3 regions of the Stenotrophomonas sp. YJH_SMC_6 genome follow, and region 3 is predicted to be linked to each of the others. Evidence: predicted binding sites of a transcription regulator. Region 3 holds the regulator's gene; each other region holds the start of a gene.
What was found. Region 3 encodes sigma-54, which starts transcription at its own class of promoters, with help from an activator protein. Its sites were predicted from a motif close to TGGCACGNGCNTTGC; they were not measured.
Positions count from the first base shown of each region.

Region 1: the regulator sigma-54 is predicted to act here: its motif matches at 4,723-4,737, upstream of flgB (flagellar basal body rod protein FlgB).
Region 2: the regulator sigma-54 is predicted to act here: its motif matches at 1,801-1,815, upstream of glnA (type I glutamate--ammonia ligase).

Region 1 is NZ_JCAFUM010000023.1:7,747-15,525, forward strand. It holds gene flgH (flagellar basal body L-ring protein FlgH) at 1-226, opposite strand, end outside; gene flgG (flagellar basal-body rod protein FlgG) at 249-1,034, opposite strand; gene AC5P9N_RS20875 (flagellar basal body rod protein FlgF) at 1,137-1,886, opposite strand; gene flgE (flagellar hook protein FlgE) at 1,919-3,142, opposite strand; gene AC5P9N_RS20885 (flagellar hook assembly protein FlgD) at 3,175-3,858, opposite strand; gene flgC (flagellar basal body rod protein FlgC) at 3,882-4,289, opposite strand; gene flgB (flagellar basal body rod protein FlgB) at 4,293-4,688, opposite strand; gene AC5P9N_RS20900 (chemotaxis protein) at 4,826-5,770, opposite strand; gene flgA (flagellar basal body P-ring formation chaperone FlgA) at 6,036-6,692, shown strand; gene flgM (flagellar biosynthesis anti-sigma factor FlgM) at 6,768-7,073, shown strand; gene AC5P9N_RS20915 (flagellar protein FlgN) at 7,070-7,408, shown strand; gene AC5P9N_RS20920 (ATP-binding protein) at 7,500-7,779, shown strand, end outside.
Region 2 is NZ_JCAFUM010000007.1:176,720-184,498, reverse strand. It holds gene AC5P9N_RS10050 (P-II family nitrogen regulator) at 1-26, opposite strand, end outside; gene glnA (type I glutamate--ammonia ligase) at 350-1,759, opposite strand; gene AC5P9N_RS10040 (undecaprenyl-diphosphate phosphatase) at 1,983-2,777, shown strand; gene AC5P9N_RS10035 (META and DUF4377 domain-containing protein) at 2,851-3,678, shown strand; gene AC5P9N_RS10030 (META domain-containing protein) at 3,821-4,288, shown strand; gene AC5P9N_RS10025 (YbhB/YbcL family Raf kinase inhibitor-like protein) at 4,374-4,985, opposite strand; gene AC5P9N_RS10020 (tetratricopeptide repeat protein) at 4,996-7,065, opposite strand; gene AC5P9N_RS10015 (YheT family hydrolase) at 7,122-7,779, opposite strand, start outside.
Region 3 is NZ_JCAFUM010000001.1:79,590-87,368, reverse strand. It holds gene murA (UDP-N-acetylglucosamine 1-carboxyvinyltransferase) at 1-903, opposite strand, end outside; gene AC5P9N_RS00490 (BolA family protein) at 925-1,155, opposite strand; gene AC5P9N_RS00485 (KpsF/GutQ family sugar-phosphate isomerase) at 1,210-2,211, shown strand; gene AC5P9N_RS00480 (KdsC family phosphatase) at 2,278-2,826, shown strand; gene lptC (LPS export ABC transporter periplasmic protein LptC) at 2,823-3,398, shown strand; gene lptA (lipopolysaccharide transport periplasmic protein LptA) at 3,502-4,053, shown strand; gene lptB (LPS export ABC transporter ATP-binding protein) at 4,053-4,772, shown strand; gene AC5P9N_RS00460 (RNA polymerase factor sigma-54) at 4,812-6,233, shown strand; gene hpf (ribosome hibernation-promoting factor, HPF/YfiA family) at 6,292-6,609, shown strand; gene AC5P9N_RS00450 (PTS sugar transporter subunit IIA) at 6,631-7,083, shown strand; gene hprK (HPr(Ser) kinase/phosphatase) at 7,080-7,779, shown strand, end outside.

The sequences.
Region 1 (7,779 bases), on a different contig from region 3:
TCAGCAGGTCGCCGACATCGCGCGCGCGACGGTCCGAATACAACTGCAGGGTCGGGCCGGCCGCGTAGATCGCGCCGGCGGTCGGTTCGGCCTGCGGTGGCATGATCGGCTGGATCGGTGCCATTGCCGGATAGGGGCGCACATCGCCGGCAATGACGCAGCCACCGAGCAGGGCAGCCACGGTGCAGGCGAGGGCAGTGCGGGCGAAGTTGGAAATGGGCGACATGGCGGTTTCCCGGGTTGGCCGGTCAGAGCTTGTTGTTGAGGTAGCCGAGCATCGAATCGGTGGTGGAAATCGCCTTGGCGTTCATTTCGTAGGCGCGCTGGGTTTCGATCATCGACACCAGCTCTTCCACCACGTTGACGTTGCTGCCTTCCAGCGCGCCCTGCACCACGGTGCCGAGGCCGTTGAGGCCGGGGTTGCCGTTCTGTGCCGGACCGGACGCAGTGGTCTCGAGGAACAGATTCTCGCCACGGGCCTGCAGGCCGGCCGGATTGACGAAGTCGGTCAGGGTCAGCGCGCCGACTTCCACCGAGGCGGCGCCGTCGGCCATCTTCACGCTGATGGTGCCGTCGGTACCGATGGTTACCGACTGCGCGCCTTCGGGAATCTGGATGCCTGGCTGCACCGGGTAGCCGCTGTTGGTGACCAGCTCGCTGTCCTGGTTGATCTTGAACGAGCCATCACGGGTGTAGGCCGAGCTGCCATCAGGCATCTGAACCTCGAAGAAGCCGCGGCCATTGACCATCACGTCGAGGGCGCGGCCGGTCTGCTGCTGGCCACCCTGTTCAAAATTCTTGGCGGTGGCGACCACGCGCACGCCGGTACCCAGCTGCAGGCCGGTTGGCAGCTGCGTCTGTGCCGACGAGGATCCGCCGGGCTGGCGCACCTGCTGGTACAGCAGGTCTTCAAAACTGGCACGGTCCTGCTTGAAGCCGGTGGTGTTGGTGTTGGCGAGGTTGTTGGAAACCACCGACATGCGCATCTGCTGCGCATCCAGTCCGGTTTTCGCGATCCACAATGCCTGGTTCATCTTCGGTGTCCTGTCTGGTGGAGCCGGCCGCGCGGTGCGGCCCTTGTCTTCGGGTGTGCAAGCGGTGTGCCAGCGCCGCTGTCAGGCGGCGCCGGAATTCCGTCAGCTGCCCAGGCGCAGCATGCTGTTGGCGCTGCGCGCGTTCTCGTCGCCGTGCTTGATCACCTGCACCTGCATTTCGTACTGGCGCTGCAGCTGGATCATCTGCACCAGCGCGCCTGCGGCGTCCACGTTGCTGCCTTCCAGCTGGCCGCTGTGCACGGCCGTGCCCTGTGCCGGGGCGAACGGCTGGCGCGGGTCGGTGTTGCGGAACAGGCCATCCAGGCCACGCTCAAGGCGCTCGTCCGGCGCCTGCACCACCTTGATCCGGCCGATCTGCGCCATCGTCTGCGGGCCTTCGCCCTGTGGAATGATCGAGATCGTGCCGTCGGCGCCGATCTCCATGGCCTGGTAGGGCGGAATGGCGATCGGATTGTTGTTGTCATCCAGTACCGGACGGCCGCTGGAGGTCACCAGCTGGCCGTTCGGGGTGACCGACAGTGCAGCACCGCGCGTGTACGCCTCGCTGCCGTCGCTGGACTGCACCGCCAGCCAGGTGCCGGTCTGCAGGGACAGATCCAGCGGCTTGCCGGTAATGTGCTGCGAGCCGGGCGTGCGGTTGAAGCCGGCATCGACGTGCAGCGCATCCACCCGCGAGGCAAAGCCCGGGCCCTTGATCGGGAAGGCTTCGGTGTTGGCCAGCGCTTCCTTGAAGCCAGGGGTGTCCGAGTTGGCGAGGTTGTGGCTGAGCGTTCCCTGCGCCTGCAGGGAGGCGCGGGCACCGGTCATCGCCACGTAAAGGGCTTTATCCATGCGGGGAGTTCCGTGACAGGGTCAGCAGCTCATCAACGGATGTTGATGACGGTCTGGGTGATCTGGTCCTGGGTGGTGATCATCTGCGCGTTGGCCTGGAAGTTGCGCTGCGCGGTGATCATGTTGACCAGCTGCTCGGTGAGGTCGACGGTGGATGCTTCCAGCGAGCCAGCCTGGATCTTGCCGAGGTTGGAGGTATCCGGCATGCCGGTGCGCGGCGTGCCCGAGCTGAAGGTGTCCACCCACAGGTTGTTGCCCTTCGATTCCAGGCCCTGCGGATTGTTGAAGGTGGTCAGCGCGACCTGGCCCAGCGGCTTGTCGGCGCCATTGGAGTAACGCGCGTAGACCACGCCGGTTTCCGACACGGTGATCTCATTGAGCTTGCCGGCGGCGTAGCCGTCCTGCTGGGTGTTGCGCAGCGCGAACTTTTCGCCGTACTGGGTCGAGCCGCTCACGTCCAGCGTCATGTTCAGCACGCCGGCACCGGTGGTCGGGGTGAAGGTGCCGAGGCTGACCTTGCCGTTGGCAGGTGCGACCAGCTTGCCGCTGTTGTCGAAGGTGACCGGGGTCGGTGCGCCGGCCGGCTGGCCATCGACGTAATTGCGCACGGTCCATTCGTTGGGGTTGGCGCCCTTGACGAAGTACGAGACCTGGATGTGGCTCACGCCCAGCGAGTCGTACACGGTGATGCCACCGCTGGAGTGGTTGTAGCTGTTCGAATCGGCCGGGTCGAAGGTCGCCACCGTCGGTTGCTTGGCGTTGGCCGGCAGGGTGAAGCCAACCTTCACTTCGCTGGTCTGCTTCGGCGGGCTGTCGGTGGTCAGCAGCTGCAGGTCGACCAGGCGGCCGGCATCGAAGTTGGTGCCATCGGCATTCGGTGCGAACACCTGCAGGCGCGCGCCCTGCGGGTTGACCACGTAGCCCGATGCATCGGTCTGGAAGTTGCCGGCGCGCGAGTACACGCGGGTGCCGTTCATGTTCATGGTGAAGAAGCCTTCACCGGAAATGGCCATGTCCAGGCTGCGGCCGGTCTGTTCGTTGTGGCCCTGCTTGAACTGCTGGGCGACATTGGAAACGCGCACGCCAGAGCCGACCGCGTTCTTCGACAGTCCATAGCCGGTGGCCGAGAACAGGTCGGCGAATTCGGCGCGCGATTCCTTGAAGCCGGTGGTGTTGACGTTGGCGACGTTGTTGGCGGTGACGCTCAGGTCGGAATTGGCGGCATTGATGCCGGACAGCGAGACATTGAAGCCCATGGGATGCTCCTGGTAAGTGCGGGGTGTGCGGCTCAGCTGACGCGGAGCACGTAGTCGATCGGGGCCGTGCCCAGGCCCTTGAGGTTCAGGTACAGGCCGTCGGAACCGACGGTCACGCTTTCCACCGGCGCCTGCACGTAGGTGGACAGCTTGGTGCTCTTGCCGGCGGTATCGACGTGGTTGGCAACGATGGAATACTTGCCCGGCTCCATGCGCTTGCCGTTGGCATCCTTGCCGTCCCACTGGAACGCAGTCTCGCCGGCGGCCTTGGCTTCCACGCTCAGCGAGGTGACCTTGGCGCCGGTGGCATCGGTGATGTCGACGGTGATGATGCCGGCCGAGGGCGCGGCCACCGTGCCTTCAACGTTGCCTTCCTTTTCCAGCACCAGCTTTTCCGACGGCACCAGCACCTGGTGGCCGACCAGCGCCGCACCACGCAGCACCTGGTCGCTGGCCATCGATTCCTGGAAGCCCTTCACCGTCTTGTTCAGATCGGTGATGCCCTGCACGGTGGACATCTGCGCCATCTGCGCGACCATCTGCGTGTTGTCCATCGGCTTCAGCGGATCCTGGTGCTGCAGCTGTTCGGTCATCAGGCGCAGGAAATCGGCCTGGTCCAGCGTGTTCTTCTTCTTGGTGGCGTTGCTGTTCGGGGCGTTCAGACCAAGTGCGGCGTAGACGTCCTGGTTGGTCTGGTTGTTGACGGCGGTGGTCATGGCGGTATCCGGTACTGCGGGCCTCAGCGGCCCATGGTCAGGGTGGCCAGGGCCAGTTCCTTGGCGGTGGTCAACATCTCCACGCCGGCCTGGTAGTTGCGCGAGGTCGAGATCAGGTTGACCATCTGCGCCACCGGGTCGACGTCGGGCTGGTAGATGTAGCCATCGCCATCGGCCAGCGGGTGGCCCGGCTCATAGCGTTTGATCGGCGCCGCATCGCTTTGGGTGATCTCCTTCACCTTCACCGAGGTGATGTTCGGATCGTTCTTGCTGGTGACGGCCTGGAAGATCGGCTCCAGCGGCTTGTACACCGCGTCGGCGGAACCGGCGACGGTATCGGCGTTGGAGAGGTTGGAGGCGATGGTGCTCATGCGCACCGACTGCGCCTGCAGCGCGGAGCCGGCGATATCGAAGATCGGCAGGTTGCTCATGGCTTATTGCCCCGTGATCGCGGTCAACATGGAACGCACCTTGCTCTCGACGAAGCTGAGCGAAGCGCGGTACTCGAGCGCGGCGCGGCCATAGGCCGCACGCTCGGCATCGGGATCGACGGTGTTGCCGTCCAGGCTGGGTTGCACGCCTTCGCGCGCGATCTGGAACGGGTTCAGGCCACTACTGATTTCGTAGTGCTGCTCATGGGTGGTGGCCATCAGGCCATTGGCATCCTGCCCCTGGGCATGGCGCAGGGCGGCGTCGAAGTCCAGGTCCTGGGCCTTGTAGCCGGGAGTGTCGGCATTGCCGAGGTTGCTGGCGATCAGCTTCATCCGCTGTTCGCGCAACGGCATGGCCTGGGCATGGACGCCCAGGTAGTCGGTAATCAGGTTGCGCACGGTGCACTCCCACGGGAACGTTGCCCGGGAAGCTGCAAGGGGTGTGCCAAATTCGAGAGGGTAGTGCCGGCCGCTGGCCGGCTCCCCGATGGATCTGCGGTTGCCGGCCAGCGGCCGGCACTACCGGATCAGTGGCCTCAGGCCGCCAGCGCCACCTTGCGCAGGCGGTCCAGCACGAAATCGGCCAGCTCGTGCGGCGAGTACTTGGCGACGAAGGCGTTGGCGCCCACGCGCTCGACCATGGCGTTGTTGAAGACGCCCGACAGCGAGGTGTGCAGCAGCACGTACAGGCCGGCCAGGCCCGGATGGCGCCGGATTTCCGTCGTCAGCGTATAGCCGTCCATGGCCGGCATCTCGATGTCCGAGATGACCATGGCATAGCGCTCGGCCGGGTTCTCGCCCGAGGCGTGGATCTGCAGCAGATGGTCCAGCGCCTGCTTGCCGTCCGAGAGCAGGGTGGCACCCACGCCCAGCTGGTCGAGCACGCTGCGGATCTGCTGGCGGGCAACGCGCGAGTCATCCACCACCAGCACCTGCAGCTGCGGGCCGTCGGAGGGCATCGCCATCGCCGGATCCAGCACCGCTTCGCCGCGCACCTGGGCGATGTCGGCCAGGACGCTTTCCACGTCGATCACCTGAATCAGTTCACCCTGGAAGCGGGTCACTGCGGTCAGGTAGCTCGATTCGGCGCCCAGTTCCGGCGGCGGATGGATGTCTTCCACCGCGATGTTGACGATGCGCTCCACGCCGCTGACCAGGAAGCCCTGGATCGAGCGGTTGAACTCGGTGACGACAAGGTAGCCGGGCGAGGTGTCCGCCTCCGGCTCGCGCTCGGGATGGCCGATGGCCAGGCCGAGGTCCAGCACCGGCACCGAGCGGCCACGCACGTCGGCCACGCCGGAGAACTGGCTGGGCAGCCCGGGCACCTGGAACAGTTCCGGGCGCCGCAGGACTTCCTGCACCTTGAAGACATTGACGCCAAAAAGCTGACGTCCGCCGAGACGGAACAGCAGCAGCGCCAGGCGATTGTGGCCGGCCAGACGGGTCCGCTGGTCGATCCGGTTGAGCAGGTCATGGGACATGGCTGCTGTATCGGCGGGGTAGGCGCCGAACTTGAGGGCGCTCTGCCGCCCACGCGCTCCACACCGCTTCTGTAGAGTCGACTGTGAGTCGACTGCTCTTATAGTCGACTGCTCTTATCCGATCGCGGGAAATCCCGCGCTTCGCGCGAAAGTCGACTGACGCGAAAGTCGACTAACAGTCGACTCTACAGGCCCCATCCCGAGACCCGGTCTCTGGCACACACCTTGCACGCAGCTGGGCCAGGTCCCATCGACAGGAGGCGCCATGCGCCGGGTCACATCTCTATTGGCCATCGCGCTTGCCCTGGCCTCGCCGTGGGCGGCGGCCGCCGACTGGCAACCCGTAGCCAGCATCCGCACCGCAGCGTTGTCGACGCTGCCGGCCGGCAGCGAGGGTGAGGCCCAGGTGGCCGATGCGCTGCGCCTGCCCAAGTGTGGCGGCGCGCTGCAGGTACAGCCAACCGCCAACACCACGGTGGAGGTCAGTTGCCCTGATGCGGGGGGCTGGCGCCTGTTCGTGCCGGTGAAGGTGCGGCGCAACCAGACCGTGCTGGTGCTCAATCGTGGAATCGGCACTGGAGAAACCCTCACCGCCGCCGATATCACCACTGCCCAGCGTGACGCTGCCCGGATTGCCGGTGCGGTGCTGGCCGATCCCAATGCAGCGATCGGCCGCATCGCCCGCCGTCCGTTGCAGGCCGGAGCCCTGCTGTCGAACAACGACCTGGTGGTTCAGCGTCTCATCAAGCGAGGAGACAATGTAGCCCTGGTGTCGCGTCGCGGTTCGGTCGAGGTCCGCATTGCCGGCCGTGCGATGGGTGATGCCGGTGAGAACGAGCGGGTCTCGGTCGAGAACCTGTCCTCGCGGCGGATCGTGCAGGGCACGGTCGATGCCGCAGGTGACGTAATCGTGGCGCGTTGAATTACCGCAAAATATCCCTAAAGATCACGGCCCTGCGGCCGTTATCCCTTGTGAACGGCAACTCCAGGACACCCCATGAGCCAGAAAATCGACGGCAACCTGCAGGTCCCCCAGGCACTGCGCAGCGTGACGACCCCGGCCAACAAGCCCGGCGTCAGCACCGATGCGGCGGCGCGCCCGGTCGAGGCGGCCGACAGCCTGCGCCTGACCGGCGAGGCCACCAATCTGCAGGCCATCGAGCGTGAGCTGACCACCGCCCCGGCGATCGACGCCCAGCGCGTGGCCGCCGTGCGCGAGTCGCTGCAGAACGGCACCTACAAGATCAATCCGGACGCGATCGCATCGCGCATGCTCGATCTGGACCAGCAGCTGCACGGATGACCGCGGCGATGAGCGAGCCGCTGCAGCGCCTCGCCCAGGCCCTGGACGTTGAACGCCAGGCCCTGGTCGAGCACGACGTGCACGCCTTGATCCGGGCCACCGGCGCCAAGCTGGAAGCGCTGCGTGCGCTGGAAGGTGCGCCGCCGGTGGGGCAGGGCGAGCAGCTGCAGGAACTGGCCGAGCGCAACCGCGCCAATGGCGTGCTGCTTTCGCGGCGCCGACGCGAAGTCAACTGGGCATTGCGCCAGTTGGGCCGTACCGAAGACGCCTCGGCCTATGACGCCAAGGGCCAGTCACACACCGTTACTGCCCGCCGCCCACTCGCCGTCGCCTGACGCGACGGCGGTCGCACTACCCACCCCCGCGGGCTGAAGCCCGCTGCGTGACCGCGTATATTGGGCGCCTGTTCGAACGTCCCGAGTCGCCGTGTCCGCTGCCAACGCCCTGGTTACCGCCCCCCTTCCTCCGCAGCCGGTGCTGCAAGCCCTGCTTGAGCGCCTGCGCGAAGGGCTGCTGCTGTTCACTGAAGACGGGCAGGTGGCGCTGGCCAATCCGGCTGCGCAGAACCTGTTGGCCGGTGGGGAGGACGGTGCATTGCCGCCGCAGCGGCTGCGTGAGCTGCTGCCACCCGATGCGCTGGAACAGGCGCGGCAGCATGGTCACTGGAACGGCAGCCTGCCGCTGGGGGAGGGTGTGGTCATCGCCC
Region 2 (7,779 bases), on a different contig from region 3:
CGGATGATGGCGGAGATCAGTTTCATGCGCATGTCCCGATGGTGGATGGGGCCAGCACGCCAGCGCGCGTTGGCATCAGGCAACTACGGGTCATCAGGATGATGACCGTGGCTGTTGCACCGGACACGTACAGGGCCGGGACGGCCGTGCCTCTCTCCTTGCACGACCGACGCGGGAGGGAGGGCGGCCCTGGTCGCGTATCCGGTCTCTCTCTTGCCCCTGGATCAGGGGTCAGAGCCCATTCGTAAACGAACGGGATCCGACCCCGATCTGACCGCGGCTCCCCAGCCGCGAAAACGGAAGCGATGGCGGCGGGTGGGAGGGGGAAGCCCACCGCCATCGCATCCGGTCAGCTGGCGTAGTACAGCTGGTATTCCAGCGGGTGGGTGGCCGCGCGGAACTTGGTCACTTCCTGCATCTTCAGCGCGATGTAGCCGTCGATGAAGTCATCGCTCATCACGCCACCGGCCTTCAGGAACTCGCGGTCCTTGTCCAGCGCTTCCAGCGCCTGGTCCAGCGAGGAGCAGACCTGCGGGATCAGCTTCTCTTCTTCCGGCGGCAGGTCATACAGGTCCTTGTCGCTCGGTGCGCCCGGGTCGATCTGGTTCTTGATGCCGTCCAGGCCGGCCATCATCAGCGCGGTGAAGGTCAGGTAGCCCGACTGGATCGGATCCGGGAAGCGCATTTCAATGCGGCGCGCCTTCGGGTTGGACACCCACGGAATGCGGCACGAGGCCGAACGGTTGCGGGCCGAGTAGGCCAGCATCACCGGCGCTTCGAAGCCCGGCACCAGGCGCTTGTAGCTGTTGGTGCCCGAGTTGGCGAAGGCATTGATGGCCTTGGCGTGCTTGAAGATGCCGCCGATGTACCACAGCGCCAGCTGGCTCAGGCCGCCGTAGCCGTCACCGGAAAACAGGTTGGTGCCGCCCTTGGACAGCGACTGGTGCACGTGCATGCCGCTGCCGTTGTCGCCGACGATCGGCTTGGGCATGAAGGTGACGGTCTTGCCGTTGCGGTGCGCGACGTTCTTGATCACGTACTTCATGCGCAGCAGTTCGTCGGCCTTCTGCACCAGGGTGCTGAACTTGGTGCCGATCTCGCACTGGCCGGCGGTGGCCACTTCGTGGTGCTGCACTTCCACTTCGATGCCGACCTGTTCCAGGGTCTTGCACATCTCGGCGCGCAGGTCGTGCAGGGTGTCGGTCGGCGGAACCGGGAAATAGCCCCCCTTCACGCCCGGACGGTAACCGCTGTTGGCGCCGTCGTACTTGGCGCCGCTGTTCCAGGCGGCTTCTTCGGAATCGACCTTGAAGAAAGTGTTGCCCATTTCATTGGCGAAACGGACCGAGTCGAAGATGAAGAATTCCGGCTCCGGGCCGAAGAACGCGGTTTCGGCGATGCCGGAGGACTTCAGGTAGGCCTCGGCGCGCTTGGCGATGCCGCGCGGGCAACGGCCATACGGCTGCATGGTGGCCGGGTCGAGGATGTCGCAGCTGATCACGATGGTCGGATCGGCGTAGAACGGGTCGACGTAGGCGCTGGCGGTATCCGGCAGCAGCACCATGTCCGACTCGTTGATGCCCTTCCAGCCGGCGATCGAGCTGCCATCGAACATCTTGCCTTCTTCGAACAGCGACGGTTCGACGATGCTGACCGGGAAGGTCACGTGCTGCTCGACACCACGCATGTCGACAAAGCGCAGATCGACGAATTCGATCTGGTTGTCCTTGATCAGCTTCTCAACGTTTTCCACGGACATCGGTACGACCTCGGATGGGGATGAATGCCTGCTGAGGTAGAGCAACGACCGTGCCAACTTTTCGCTGGCCGCAAGTCATTGATTTCAATAAGGGCGCTCCGTGGCGGTGCAGAACGGTGCGCACCAAACGGGTGCACCCGCCACCAGACGCACCCGTTTGGTGCGGCAGGGATCGTCTATCCTCTCGACCTTCTTCCTTCCGCCGCGCGTGCACGCACCGTCCATGTCCGACCTGCTCTCCGCCCTGCTGCTGGGCATCCTCGAAGGCTTGACCGAATTCCTGCCGATCTCCAGCACCGGCCACCTGCTCATCGCCCAGCACTGGCTGGGTGCCCGCTCGGACTTCTTCAACATCGTCATCCAGGCCGGCGCGATCGTGGCCGTGGTGCTGGTGTTCCGCCAGCGCCTGCTGCAGCTGGCCACCGGCTTCAACCAGCGCGAGAACCGTGAGTACGTGTTCAAGCTGGGCGCCGCCTTTCTGGTCACCGCCGTGGTCGGCCTGGTGGTGCGCAAGGCCGGCTGGTCGCTGCCGGAGACGGTCAGCCCGGTGGCCTGGGCATTGATCATCGGTGGTGTCTGGATGCTGCTGGTGGAGGCCTACACCGCGCGCCTGCCCGACCGCGACCAGGTGACCTGGACGGTGGCGATCGGCGTGGGCCTGGCACAGGTCGTGGCCGGCGTGTTCCCCGGCACCTCGCGCTCGGCCTCGGCGATCTTCCTGGCCATGCTGCTGGGCCTGAGCCGCCGCGCCGCCGCCGCCGAGTTCGTGTTCCTGGTCGGCATTCCCACCATGTTTGCCGCCAGCGCCTACACCTTCCTGGAAATGGCCAAGGCAGGGCAGCTGGGCAGCGAGGACTGGGCCGACGTGGGCGTGGCCTTCCTTGCCGCGGCCATCACCGGCTTCGTCGTAGTGAAGTGGCTGATGGGCTACATCAAGTCGCACAGGTTCACCGCCTTCGCGATCTACCGCATCGCACTGGGCGCGGCGCTGCTGCTGTGGTTGCCCTCCGGCAGCTGAACAGCGCCGGGGTACGGTAACCCCGTTGCCGGCCCCACCCCGTTTCCCCCACGGTTCCCCAAGGAGAATCACCATGAACCGCAAGCTCACCCTGCTCCTCCCGCTGGCCCTGATGGCCGCCTGCAGCCAGACCCCGGCCCCGGCCGGCACCGGCGGCGACGACGTGGCCCCGGCCGCGGCCAAGGCAGCAGACCAGCAGACGCTGGCGCACCTGGATGCGCAGCGCCTGCAGAGCCAGCACTGGCTGCTGCAGCAGGCCACCGGCGCCGACGGCAAGCGCATCGACGCGCTGTTCGCCCGCGAAGACAAGCCGGTCACCCTGGACTTCGCTGATGGCCGCCTGTCGGTCAGCAACGCCTGCAACCACATGGGTGGCGGCTACACCCTGGCCGACGGCAAGCTGACGGTCAGTGCGATGGCCTCGACCATGATGGCCTGCACCGACAAGGCGCTGATGGCGCTGGACGAGGCCGTGTCGAGCCGCCTGCAGGGCGAGCTGAAGGCCGAGCAGGATGCCGATGGCAAGCTGACCCTGACCACCGCCAAGGGCGACGTGCTGGTGTTCAATCCGGAACCGACCGCTGAAACCCGCTACGGCGGCGCCGGCGAAACCGTGTTCCTGGAAGTGGCTGCGAAGACCGAGAAGTGCTCGCACCCGCTGATCCCGGACTACCAGTGCCTGCAGGTGCGCGAAGTGAAGTTCGACGACAAGGGCCTGAAGCAGGGCGAGCCGGGCAAGTTCGAGAACTTCTACGGCAACATCGAGGGTTACACCCACGAAGACGGCGTGCGCAACGTGGTGCGCGTGAAGCGCTACGAGGTGAAGAACCCGCCGGCCGATGCGCCGTCGCAGGCGTACGTGCTGGACATGGTGGTCGAGTCGGCCATCGAGAAGAAATAAAGCGATGGAAGGGCGGCCGAGAGGCCGCCCTTCTTCATGGTCGGTAGGGCCGGCCGCTGGCCGGCTGCCCTGCGCGGCACTGCCAACACACGGATGCTGCCGGCCAGCGGCCGGCACTACCCGGATGCATCGGGAGATCGGCATGAAGCACGTCCCCGTCCTCATCATTGCTGCGCTGCTGGCCATGTCCGCGAATGTGGCCGCTGCCAGCACGCCCAGCACCGATCAGCTTGAAGCGCACCTGTGGCAACTGGTGCGTGCCACCAACGCGCAAGGAAAGCGCATCGACGCGTTGTTCGTCCGCGGTCGCGCGCCCTACACACTGCGCTTCCAGTCCGGTTTCATGAGCGAGTTGAACCTGTGCAACCACGTCAGCAACGAGTACCGGCTGCAGGGCAACCTGCTGATCCTGCGCAACAGCGTGCAGACCACAGCGCTATGCATCGATCAGAGACTGCCCACGCAGCAGAAGCTCGCCGGAAAGCTGATGCACGGCGAAGGCTCGGCACCGACGCTTGCGCTTGACGACCGCGGCGCGCTGGTGCTGCGCAACGCGAGGGGCGACACCGCAGTGTTCGAACCGGCGGCGCTGCAAGCGGATGGAAGGTAGCGCCGGCCGCTGGCCGGCATCTTCCCTGTGTTGCCGCCGTTGCCTGCAGCAGCCGGCCCGCGGCCGGCTCTACCCTGTGTGCTGCTCAGCCCAGCGCCGGGTTCAACGTGTAGGTGCCGTGCAGTGCGGCTTCGGCCAGCACGTGGCCGTGCATGGCGCGGTACGCGTCGGCGGCGGTGAAGCGCTGCGGCAGGTCCAGCGACGCCACGTCCAGCGCGAATACCCGGAAGAAATAGCGGTGCATGCGCTCGTCGTTGAACGGCGGATACGGGCCGTCATAGCCCAGGTAATCACCGGCCATGTCCGGGTTGCCCGCGAACCAGCCGGTGAAGTCGTTCAGGCCCTGGCGGCTGCCGGCCGGGCCGGCGGGTGCGGGCTTGCCCTTCACCACGAAGCCGTCGCTGCAGCTGCCAGCGGCGATCTCCTGCACCGTGGCCGGGATATCGGCCATCACCCAGTGCACGAAATCGCAGCGCGGCTGGTCGCGCGGCACGCTCATGTCGCTGCGGCCAACCGTTTCCGGCACGGTCGGTACGTCCGGGTCCACGCATACCAGCAGGAACGAACGGGTGCCGGCCGGCGCCCCGCTCCAGGCCAGGTGCGGGTTGCGGTCCGGGGCGAAACCGTTGGCGTCGCCCGCGGCGAACTCACGATCGATCGGTGCGCCGTTGGTCAGGCTGTGGCTGGTCAACTGCATCGGACTCTCCTCACTCTTCCGGGTAACCCAGACGCACCGCAACCGGGGTGAGCTGGGCGAAGGCGGCGCTCATCACGTCGCGGTAGTTGCGCCAGTGGCCGGCCGGCAGGCGCGGGGCTCCCAGCTGTGCCGCCGGCGGCATCGGCCGCTCGAACAGGCGGCCCAGCAGTTCGGCCATCGCCTGCGGATCGTTGCCGATCTGGTCGATGCGCAGCAGCACGTGCGGGTACAGGTCGTCCTCATGCAGCGTGGCGATCTGGGTCAGCGCGCGGGTCAGCCATTCACTGGCTTCGGCCAGCGACGTCATCGCCAGCGGCGCGGCGGCACCGTAGGCCACCCAGTCCAGCAGCATGTCGCGCGGGTCGCGCAGCACCAGCACCAGGCGGCCCTGCGGCAGCTGCGGGCGCAGCGCCCACAGCAGGGCGTTGTCCCACCACAGCAGCCAGTCGATCACGGTGTCGCTCTGCAGGCCACGTGCCGGCAGCTGTTCACGCCAGCGCTGCACCAGCCGCTCCGGCGTCAGCACGCCTGAGGCCAGGTCCTGCAGCGTGTTGTAGTTCTGGAACGCATCATCGGGCGGCGTGTTGGTGTAGCGGTCGCTGCGCAGCACCGGGCTGGCAGCAGCCAGGCCGGTCGCTACCCGCTCAACGCCCGAACCCGGCGGGCCCCAGAGGAAGATCGGCGCGGAGCTGGCATCGCCGTCAATGCTGCCCTTGTCCGGCCAGCTCGGCGGGGACTTGGCCTGTGGCGGCAGTGGCAAGCGCTGCGGCGCCTGGTCAGCCTGCAGCGACAGCCAGGTGCGCAGGGCGTCCTGCGGCTGCCCGGCGCGGTCCTGGATCTCGCCCATCCACGTCCGCAGGTCGGCGCGATGCTCTTCCGGCGCCAGCTCGATCAGCGCCTGCACGCGGGCCACGGCGGCGGCGGGATCGCGCTGCAGCAGGCCTTCGACCAGCCGGGTCTCGCCGCTGACGCGGCCCGGTTCCAGGCTGACGATGCGTTCGGCGATCGCTTCGGCCTGAGCATGTTCGCCGACCATGTCATGCAGGCGCAGGCGCGCCTCCAGGGCCGGCAGATGCGCGGGCATCGCCGCCATCCAGCGCTCGACCGCGGTCACGGCGCTTTCACTGCCCACCTGCTCGATGGCCAGGCGTGCCAGCCACACATCGTGCAGCTGGTCATCGGTATCCAGTACCGCATCCAGGCGCGCACGTGCTTCATCCTCGCGCCCCAGGCGCTGCCATGACATCAGCAGCAGCTGCAGCACCTGGCGGTCTTCCGGCTGCGTCTCCAGCAGCGGCAGCAGGTAGTCCAGGGCCTGCAGCGGCTGGCCATTGCGCAGCGACAGTTCACCCGCCAGGCGGCGCATCGACGGTACGTCCATCTCCGGCTGCTGCAGGGCCACCTGCATCGCTTCGGCGGCGGCCGGTACGTTGCCCTGGCGCAGTGCCAGCTGCACCACCAGCCCATGCAGCGAGGACAGCGACGGATTGAGTTCCAGCACGCGGCGGAACGACTGCTCTGCAAACGCCAGCATGTCCTTGCCCAGGTAGGCAAAGCCCAGCGCGTACAGCACGCGGGTATCGTCCGGCAGTGCCTTGCTGGCAGCCGACAGCAGCGCCAGTGCGCGGTCGGCGTCACCGCGGCGCAGTGCAACCATGCCGTCGATGGTCAGCAGTTCCGGATGGTCCGGCTCCACGCGCGCGGCCAGGGTGGAGATGCGCTGCGCTTCGTCGAAGTCATTGCGGCCGATCGCCAGGTGCGCCTGCATCAGATAGGCGGAGAACGAGTTCGGATCGAGGCCGGTGGTGCGCACCAGTGCTTCGTCGGCACCCTCGAACTGGCGCAGTGCCAGCAGCAGGCCGGCATGCTGCAGGTGCAGCTGGGCGTCGTCCGGGGCCAGCCGCAGCGCCTGCTGCAGGGCCTCCATCGCCTCCTCGGCGTTGCCCTGCTGCTGCAGCGCAAGCGCCAGCCAGCGGTGGGCGTTGGCCTGGCCGGGTTCGTCACGGGTCCACGCCTGGGCCAGCTGCACGGCCTGGTCGGCCTGGTTCTGGCGCAATGCTTGGATGATCTGGTCTTGCATGGCAGTCCGGTTCAAGTGCAAAGCCGCATTGTAGCGGGCTGCGCGCTGTCGCCGGTTCAGGCCTGCAGGACCCGCTGCAGGCGCTGGGCGACCCAGCGCTCGGAGAAGCCGTCGCCGCGCCAGTTTTCGATGAACCCGCAGTGGCCGCCCCAGCAGGCGGTTTCCAGGCGCGCCTGGCCCGGCAGCTGCCAGTTGCTGAAGGTCGCGTACGGAATCACCGGGTCATCCTGCGCCATCAGGATGTCGGCCGGTACCTGCAGGGACGACAGGCGGTCGCCGGCGATCGAGTAGCCGTCGAAATAGGCCTGCAGCGAACCGAAGCTGGTGTGGCGCTCGACCAGCCAGGCGGTCAGCGCGCGGATGTCCAGCTTCAGCACGCGGTCGTCGCAGTCGCTCAGCTCGGGGAACAGATCGCGCTTGCGGCGCAGCGAGCCGGCCCACTTGCGGCGGAAGTACCAGTCGTACATCGCCGGGCCGTTCTCGATGCTCTCCATCGTCAGCGCCGGGTCCAGCACCGGGCACACCGAGGCGACGCGCAGCAGCGGCACGCCGGCCGCCGGCGCGCGCAGGGCCAGGCGCAGCACGAAGTTGCCACCCAGCGAATAACCGGCGGCCACCAGCGGCAGCTGCGGCCAGCGCTGGGCGATATCACCCGCGGCGTGCACCACTTCATCGATGAGATTGGAGTGGAAGATGCCGGGGTTCAGGTGATGG
Region 3 (7,779 bases):
GGTCAGGTTGACCGCCTTCGGCCGCCTGCCCTGCATGTCCAGGGTGATGGTGTCGTCGGTGGTCTCGATCTTCGCACCGGCCTCGACCAGCTTGGACAGCACCGCGTCCATGGTGTTCGGGCGCGCACGGTTGACCGTGACCTTGCCACCGGTCATCGCTGCGGCCACCAGGAAGGTGCCGGTCTCGATGCGGTCGGGCAGCACTTCGTGGCGGCCACCGGACAGGCGCTCGACGCCCTCGATCACCAGGCGGGCGGTGCCCAGGCCTTCGATCTTCGCGCCCAGCGCGATCAGGCAGTGCGCCAGGTCGGTCACTTCCGGTTCCATCGCGCAGTTGTCGAGGACAGTGGTCCCTTCAGCCAGCACCGCGCCCATCAGCACGTTCTCGGTGCCGGTGACGCTGACCATGTCGAAGGTGAAGTGGCCACCCTTCAGGCGCTTGGCGCTGGCCTTGATGAAGCCGTTCTCGACCACGATCTCGGCGCCCAGCGCCTGCAGGCCCTTGATGTGCTGGTCGACCGGTCGCGAGCCGATCGCGCAGCCGCCCGGCAGCGACACCTCGGCGGCGCCGAAGCGGGCCAGCAGCGGGCCCAGCACCAGGATCGAGGCGCGCATGGTCTTGACCAGCTCATACGGTGCGACGTGCTGGTTGACCGGACGCGGGTCGACCACGATCGCGCTGCCGCGCGACAGCGTGCCCTGGTCGATGGTGACCTTGGCGCCCAGCTCGCCCAGCAGCTTCACCGTGGTGACCACGTCGTGCAGGTGCGGCACGTTGGTGATCTCCACCGGCGCATCGGCCAGCAGGGTCGCGCAGAGAATGGGGAGGACGGCGTTCTTGGCGCCGGAGATACTCACTTCACCGTGCAGCGCAGCGCCGCCGGTCACAACGATCTTGGCCATGTATTCGGGATCTTCTGCGGTTCAGCCGGCTTCGGCCGGGGTCACGGTTTTCAGCGCCAGCGCGTGGATCGCGCCGCCCATCAGGTCGCCCAGGGTGGCATACACCATGCGGTGGCGGGCCAGCGGCATCTTGCCGGCGAAGGCCTCGCAGACCACGGTCGCTTCGAAATGCACGCCATCGTCGCCCTGCACGTCGGCGCGGGCGCCGGGCAGGCCGGTTTCGATCAGATTGCGGATGGTGTCGGCGTCCAACGGGCTTTCCTAATAAAATGTGGGTCCATTCTACTTCCGCTGCGTGGCGTCCGCATGGCCGAATCCCTGTTGCCCCCCCGTTCCGTCGACCCTGCCGGCCTGGTTGCCAGTGGCCGCCGCGTGTTCGAGATCGAGCGGCAGGCCCTGGATGCCGTGGCCGACCGCCTCGGCGAGGCCTTCCAGCAGGCCTGCCAGGCGATCCTGGCCAGCCGCGGGCGGGTGGTTGCCACCGGCATGGGCAAGTCCGGGCATATCGCGCGCAAGATCGCCGCCACCCTGGCCTCTACCGGTACGCCGGCGTTCTACGTGCACCCCGGTGAAGCCGGCCACGGCGACCTGGGCATGATCACCGAGGATGACGTCGTGCTGGCCCTGTCCTACTCGGGCGAATCGGACGAGGTGCTGATGCTGCTGCCGGTGCTCAAGCGCCAAGGCAACCTGCTGATCTCCATGACCGGCCGCCCGCAGTCCAGCCTGGCCGCCGCCGCCGACATCCATCTGGATGTGAGCGTGCCGGCCGAGGCCTGCCCGCTGGCGCTGGCACCCACTTCCAGCACCACCGCCTCGCTGGCGATGGGCGATGCACTGGCCGTGGCCCTGCTCGATGCACGTGGCTTCACCGCCGATGACTTCGCCCGCTCGCACCCGGCCGGCAGCCTCGGCCGTCGCCTGCTGCTGCACATCACCGACGTCATGCACACCGGCGACGACCTGCCCAGCGTGGGCGCCGACGCCAGCCTCAGTGAGGCGCTGGTGGAAATGAGCCGCAAGCGGCTGGGCATGACCGCCGTGGTCGACGCCGACGGCGTGCTGATCGGGCTGTTCACCGACGGCGACCTGCGCCGTGCGCTGGACAGCGCGCTGGATGTGCGCACGGCGAAGATCGCCGACGTGATGACCCGCAACCCGCGCACCATCGGCGCCGACCAGCTGGCGGTCGAGGCCGCCCGCCTGATGGAGACCCACAAGATCACCGGCCTGATCGTGGTTGATGGCCAGGGCCGCGCGGTTGGCGCGCTGAACATTCATGACCTGTTGCGGGCCCGGGTGGTTTAACCGACAGTCCGTAGACCCCATTCAGTCTGTAACGCTGCACCCGCCCATAACGAGCCTGCCGCCCTGATGCCCTGGTCCCCCCTGCCCGCCTTCCCCGCCCACCTGCATGCCGCTGCGGCCCAGATCCGCCTAGCCTGCTTCGACGTGGACGGCACCCTCACCGACGGTCGGCTGTACTACGACAAGGACGGCAACGAGAGCAAGGCGTACTTCGTGCAGGATGGCCTGGGCCTGAAACTGCTGCAGCAGCACGGTATCCACCCCGTGCTGATCACCGCGCGCAACAGCCAGTCCGCGCTCAAGCGCGGCGCCGACCTCGGCATCGACACCCAGATCGCCGTGGGCGACAAGCTGGCCAGCGTGCAGGCGCTGTGTGCGCAGCACGGGATCGGCCTGGAACAGGTGGCGTTCATGGGCGATGACCTGCCCGATCTGGCGCCGCTGGGTGCGGTCGGCCTTGCGGTGGCCCCGGCCAATGCCCATCCGTGGATCGCCGAACGCGTGCATTGGCAGACCCGCGCCAAGGGTGGCCGTGGCGCCGCGCGCGAGCTGTGCGACATCCTGCTGGCCGCCCAGGGCCGCGCGGATGCGGTGCTGGCGAGGTTTGGCGCATGAACCTGCCCACCTTGAACTGGCGCACCGTGCTCGGCATCAGCCTGCTGCTGGCCGCCCTGCTGAGCAGCTGGGCGGCGCTGCGCAACCGCGACAAGGGTCCAGCCACGGGGGGCCAGGAAATCGGCGTGGATTACATCCTCCATGACTTCCAGATCGTTGCCCTGGATGAGCACGGCAAGGAATCGACCACCCTGCGCGCACCGCGGCTGGAGCGCCAGCGCGGCGACCAGACCATCAACATCGCCACCCCGCTGTTCGAGATGCCGGACAAGGATGGCAAGCACTGGACGCTGCGTGCCGAGACCGGCTGGCTCAGCGCCAAGGGCGACGAGATGAAGCTGCGCGGCAAGGTTGCCGGCGACAGCCCGGCGGGCCCGGGCGTGGTGCCGACCACCTTCCGCACCGACCACCTGGACGTGTTCCCGAAGGAGAACCGCGCCCGTACCGACGCCCTGGTGACCATGACCCGCCCGGGCATGGAACAGTCCGGCGTCGGCTTCGAAGTGGATTCGAAGAACAACACGTATCATTTCCTCAGCCAGTCCAAGGGCCGTTACACGCCCAGACGCTGATTCCGCCGCCAGCCCGCGACGTCTCCGGACAGGCGCAGGGCCGACAGCCCCACCCTCCGCCCCCGGCCCGCCCGGCAGGCCCCCACCGGTAGAACGGACCCCGATGAAGATTCCCTTTGCCGCCGTACTCGCGCTCGGTCTTCTTGTCCCCAGCGCCGCCTTCGCCAAGTCCACCGACCGCAACGAAGACATGCACATCGATTCCGGCGCCCAGTCCGGCATGCTCACCGGCGACGGCAAGACCGTGCTGTCGCAGGGCGTGATCATCACCCAGGGCACGCTGGACCTGCGTTCGTCCGAGGCCGAGATCTACCTCAAGGACGGCGAGGCCGTGCGCGTGGTGTTCACCGGCAAGCAGGCCAAGATGAAGCAGCAGCTTGATGACGGCACCTGGATGGATGCGCTGGCTGATCGCATCGACTACGACATCAAGACCGAGATCATCACCCTGACCGGCAACTACAAGGTCACCAGCGCGCGCGGCACCAATGCCGGCCAGCGCATGGTCTACAACACCCGCACCGGCGAGATGAACTCCGGTGGTGACGGCAGCCGCGTGCGTACCGTCATCCCGCCGAAGAACAAGACCCCGGCCGCGCCTGCGGCACAGCCCAAGGCCACCACGCCGGCACAGCCGGCCGGGAGCAGGAAGTAATGCTCGTCGCCAAGGGCCTGCGCAAAAAGTACAAGCAGCGCGAAGTGGTCAAGGACTTCGGCCTGACCCTCGATGCGGGTGAAGTGGTCGGCCTGCTCGGCCCCAACGGTGCCGGCAAGACCACCTGTTTCTACATGATCGTCGGTCTGGTGGCCGCCGATGCCGGCAGCATCGTGCTCGACGGCAAGGACATCACCGGCGACCCGATGTACACCCGCGCCAAGCAGGGGGTGGGCTACCTGCCGCAGGAACCGTCGGTGTTCCGCAAGCTTACCGTGGCCGACAACATCCGCCTGGTGCTGGAACTGCGCGAGGACCTGGACTCGGCCGGCCGCGAGCGCGAATTGAACGGCCTGCTAGACGAACTGCAGCTGGGCCATGTCGCCGACCAGCTCGGCGCCAGCCTGTCCGGTGGCGAACGCCGCCGCTGCGAGATCGCCCGCGCACTGGCCGCACAACCGCGCCTGATCCTGCTCGACGAACCGTTCGCCGGTGTCGACCCGATTTCGGTCGGCGAGATCCAGCGCATCGTCACCCACCTCAAGCAGCGTGGCATCGGCGTGCTGATCACCGACCACAACGTGCGCGAGACCTTGGGTATCTGCGACCGCGCGTATATCCTCGCCGAGGGCAGCGTGCTGGCCCAGGGTTCGCCGGAGGCGATCCTGGACAACGCCGATGTACGTCGCGTCTACCTCGGGGATTCCTTCAAGCTGTGAAGCAGTCGCCGGGTCCCTTTCCTTCCTTTCGGCACAGGCATGAAGACTCGGCTGCAGACATCGTTGGGACAGCAACTGGTGCTCACGCCCCAGTTGCAGCAGGCGATCAAGCTGCTGCAGATGTCGGCCACCGAACTGGAGCTGGAGATCGCGCAGGCAGTGGAAAGCAACCCACTGCTGGACTGGGCCGACAGCAACGACAGCAGCGCCGCCAACGAAGGCAGCGATGGCAACGACAACGAAGCGCCTGCAGAGCGCAGCGATGAGGGCGACGACTGGGCGCCGACCGAACTGGACTGGACGACGACCGGCAGCGGTGGCAGCTTCGATGATGACGACGACAACGGCAGCGCTGCCGAGCGCGTAGCCGAAACCGAAACACTGGCCGACCATCTGCTGTGGCAGTTGCATCTGTCGCATCTGTCCTCGCGTGATCGCAGCATCGGTGCCGCGCTGATCGATGCACTGGACGACGATGGTTACCTGCGCGAGCCGCTGGCCACCATCGCTGAAACCCTGTTGCCGGCGATCCACGCCGACGAGGACGAGATCCTCGCCGTGCTGCATAGCATCCAGCGCTTCGATCCGGTGGGTGTGGCTGCACGCACGCTGGGCGAATGCCTGCTGCTGCAGCTGGATGTGCTGGCCGGCGACACGCCCGGCCTGCTCCTGGCGCGACAGATTGCCGCAGGACCCTTGGAACGTTTGCCGCGCAGCGGCGTCGCCGGGCTCGCCCATGAGTTGAAGCTGCCGCTGGACGAGGTCGAGACTGCCGTGGCGCTGCTGCGCTCGCTGGACCCGCGCCCGGGCACGCAGATCGCGCCGCTGTCGCAGGACACCTACGTGGTGCCGGACGTGGTGGTGTGGCGGCAGAACGGCGTATGGCGCGCAGCGCTGGCCGCGCATGCCGGGCCGAAGGTGGTGATCCACCGTGGCTACGAACAGCTGATCCGACGTTGTGGCGACGCCGATGCCGGCTACCTGCGTGCCCAGCTGCAGGAAGCGCGCTGGCTGCTGAAAGGGCTGCAGCAGCGTGGTGACACCCTGCTGCGCGTCGTGCGCAGCCTGATCCTGCAGCAGGCCGGCTTCCTCGAATTCGGCGAGCAGGCGCTGCGTCCACTGACCCTGCGCGAGATCGCCGCCGAACTCGGCCTGCACGAATCCACGGTCTCGCGCGCGATCGCCCGCAAGCACGTGCGTACCCCGCGAGGCACCCTGCCGCTGCGCGCCTTCTTCGCTTCGGGCATCGATACCGAGAGCGGTGGCGAGGCGTCCAGCACCGCCATCCAGGCGATGATCCGGCGCCTGATCGACGACGAGAACCCGCGCAAGCCGCTTTCTGACGCCAAGCTGGCTGACCTGCTCAAATCGTCGGGAATTCCAGTAGCGCGACGCACCGTGGCGAAGTATCGTGAAGCCATGAACATTTCCGCCTCGCACGAAAGGGTCAGAATCGCTTGACGCGCCGCCGCGCCCGGCGGAGAGGTTCATTGGCACATCCGAACACAGGAGAAACCCGATGCGCATCGAAACGTTTGGCAAAGATGTCGAAGTCACCCCGGCCCTGCAGTCCTATGTTGAGGAGAAGCTGGCCCGGATCGGAAAGCACTTCGACCAGCACTGCGAAGCGCGGGTGACCCTCAAGCTGCAGAAGACCGAACACCACGTCGACGCCAGCCTCAACATTCCCGGCCAGACCCTGCACGCTGAGGCCAATGCCCAGACGATGTATGCCGCGATCGACCTGCTTGCGGACAAGCTTGACCGTCTGGTGATCAAGCACAAGGAGAAAAAACAGCAGCACGCACCGCTGCCGGTGGGCGACAATGGTGGCTGATCGCCACCGTTCCCCGCAGACATGCCCCTGACTGACCTCCTGGCGGCCGTGCAGACCCAGCTCTGCACGGCCACCGACCGTGACAGCGTCCTGCAGGCCGCCGCCGGGTTGCTGGCCTGCCGCCAGGCCAACGCCGAACAGATCTATCTGAACCTGTGCCAGCGCGAAGCGCTGGGCAGCACGGCCATCGGCCACGGCATCGCCATTCCCCACGGCCGCGCGCCAACCCTGGACCGCCCCCGCGGCGCCCTGCTGCGGTTGGCCACCCCGGTCGATTTCGGTGGCGAGGAGCCGGTGGACCTGGTGTTCGCGATGGCCGTCCCCGCCCACTACACCCACCAGCACCTGATGCTGCTGTCCGAGCTGGCCGAGCTGTTCTCGGCGCCGGACATCCGCCAGGCCCTGCGCGAAGCGGGCGATGCCCGGGCGCTGCGCGAGGCGCTGGACATGACCCCACCTGCGAGTGCCGCATGAATACCAGCATCACCGCCCGTGAACTGTTCGAACAGCAGCGCGAGCGGCTGGGACTGCGCTGGGCTGCCGGCAAGTCCGGCGAGCAGCGCGAGCTGGAGGCCGGCAACACGGTCTCGCGGCGCCCCTCGCTGGCCGGCTACCTCAATGCCATCTATCCCAACAAGGTGCAGATCCTGGGCACCGAGGAACTGTCCTGGCTGGATGCGCTGGAACCGCGCCAGCGTTGGGAGACCATCGAAAAGATCATGCAGTCGCACCCGCTGGCGCTGGTGCTGACCCGCAACCAGGCCTGCCCGGAAGACCTGCGCGCTGCCGCGGACGAATCCGGCACGCCATTGTGGCTGTCGCCCAAGCGCGGCCACGAACTGCTCAACCACCTGTCCTACCACCTCGCGCGGACGCTGGCGCCGCGGGTGATCCTGCATGGCGTGTTCATGGAGATCTATTCCATCGGCGTGCTGATCACCGGCGAAGCGGGATCCGGCAAGAGCGAACTGGCGCTGGAACTGCTCAGCCGTGGCCATCGCCTGGTGGCCGACGATGCCCCCGAATTCACCCAGATCGCGCCCGATGTACTCGATGGCACCTGCCCGGAGCTGCTGCAGGACCTGCTGGAGGTGCGCGGCCTGGGCGTGTTGAACGTGCGCGAGATGTTCGGCGACACGGCTGTAAAGAAGAACAAGTACCTTCGGCTGA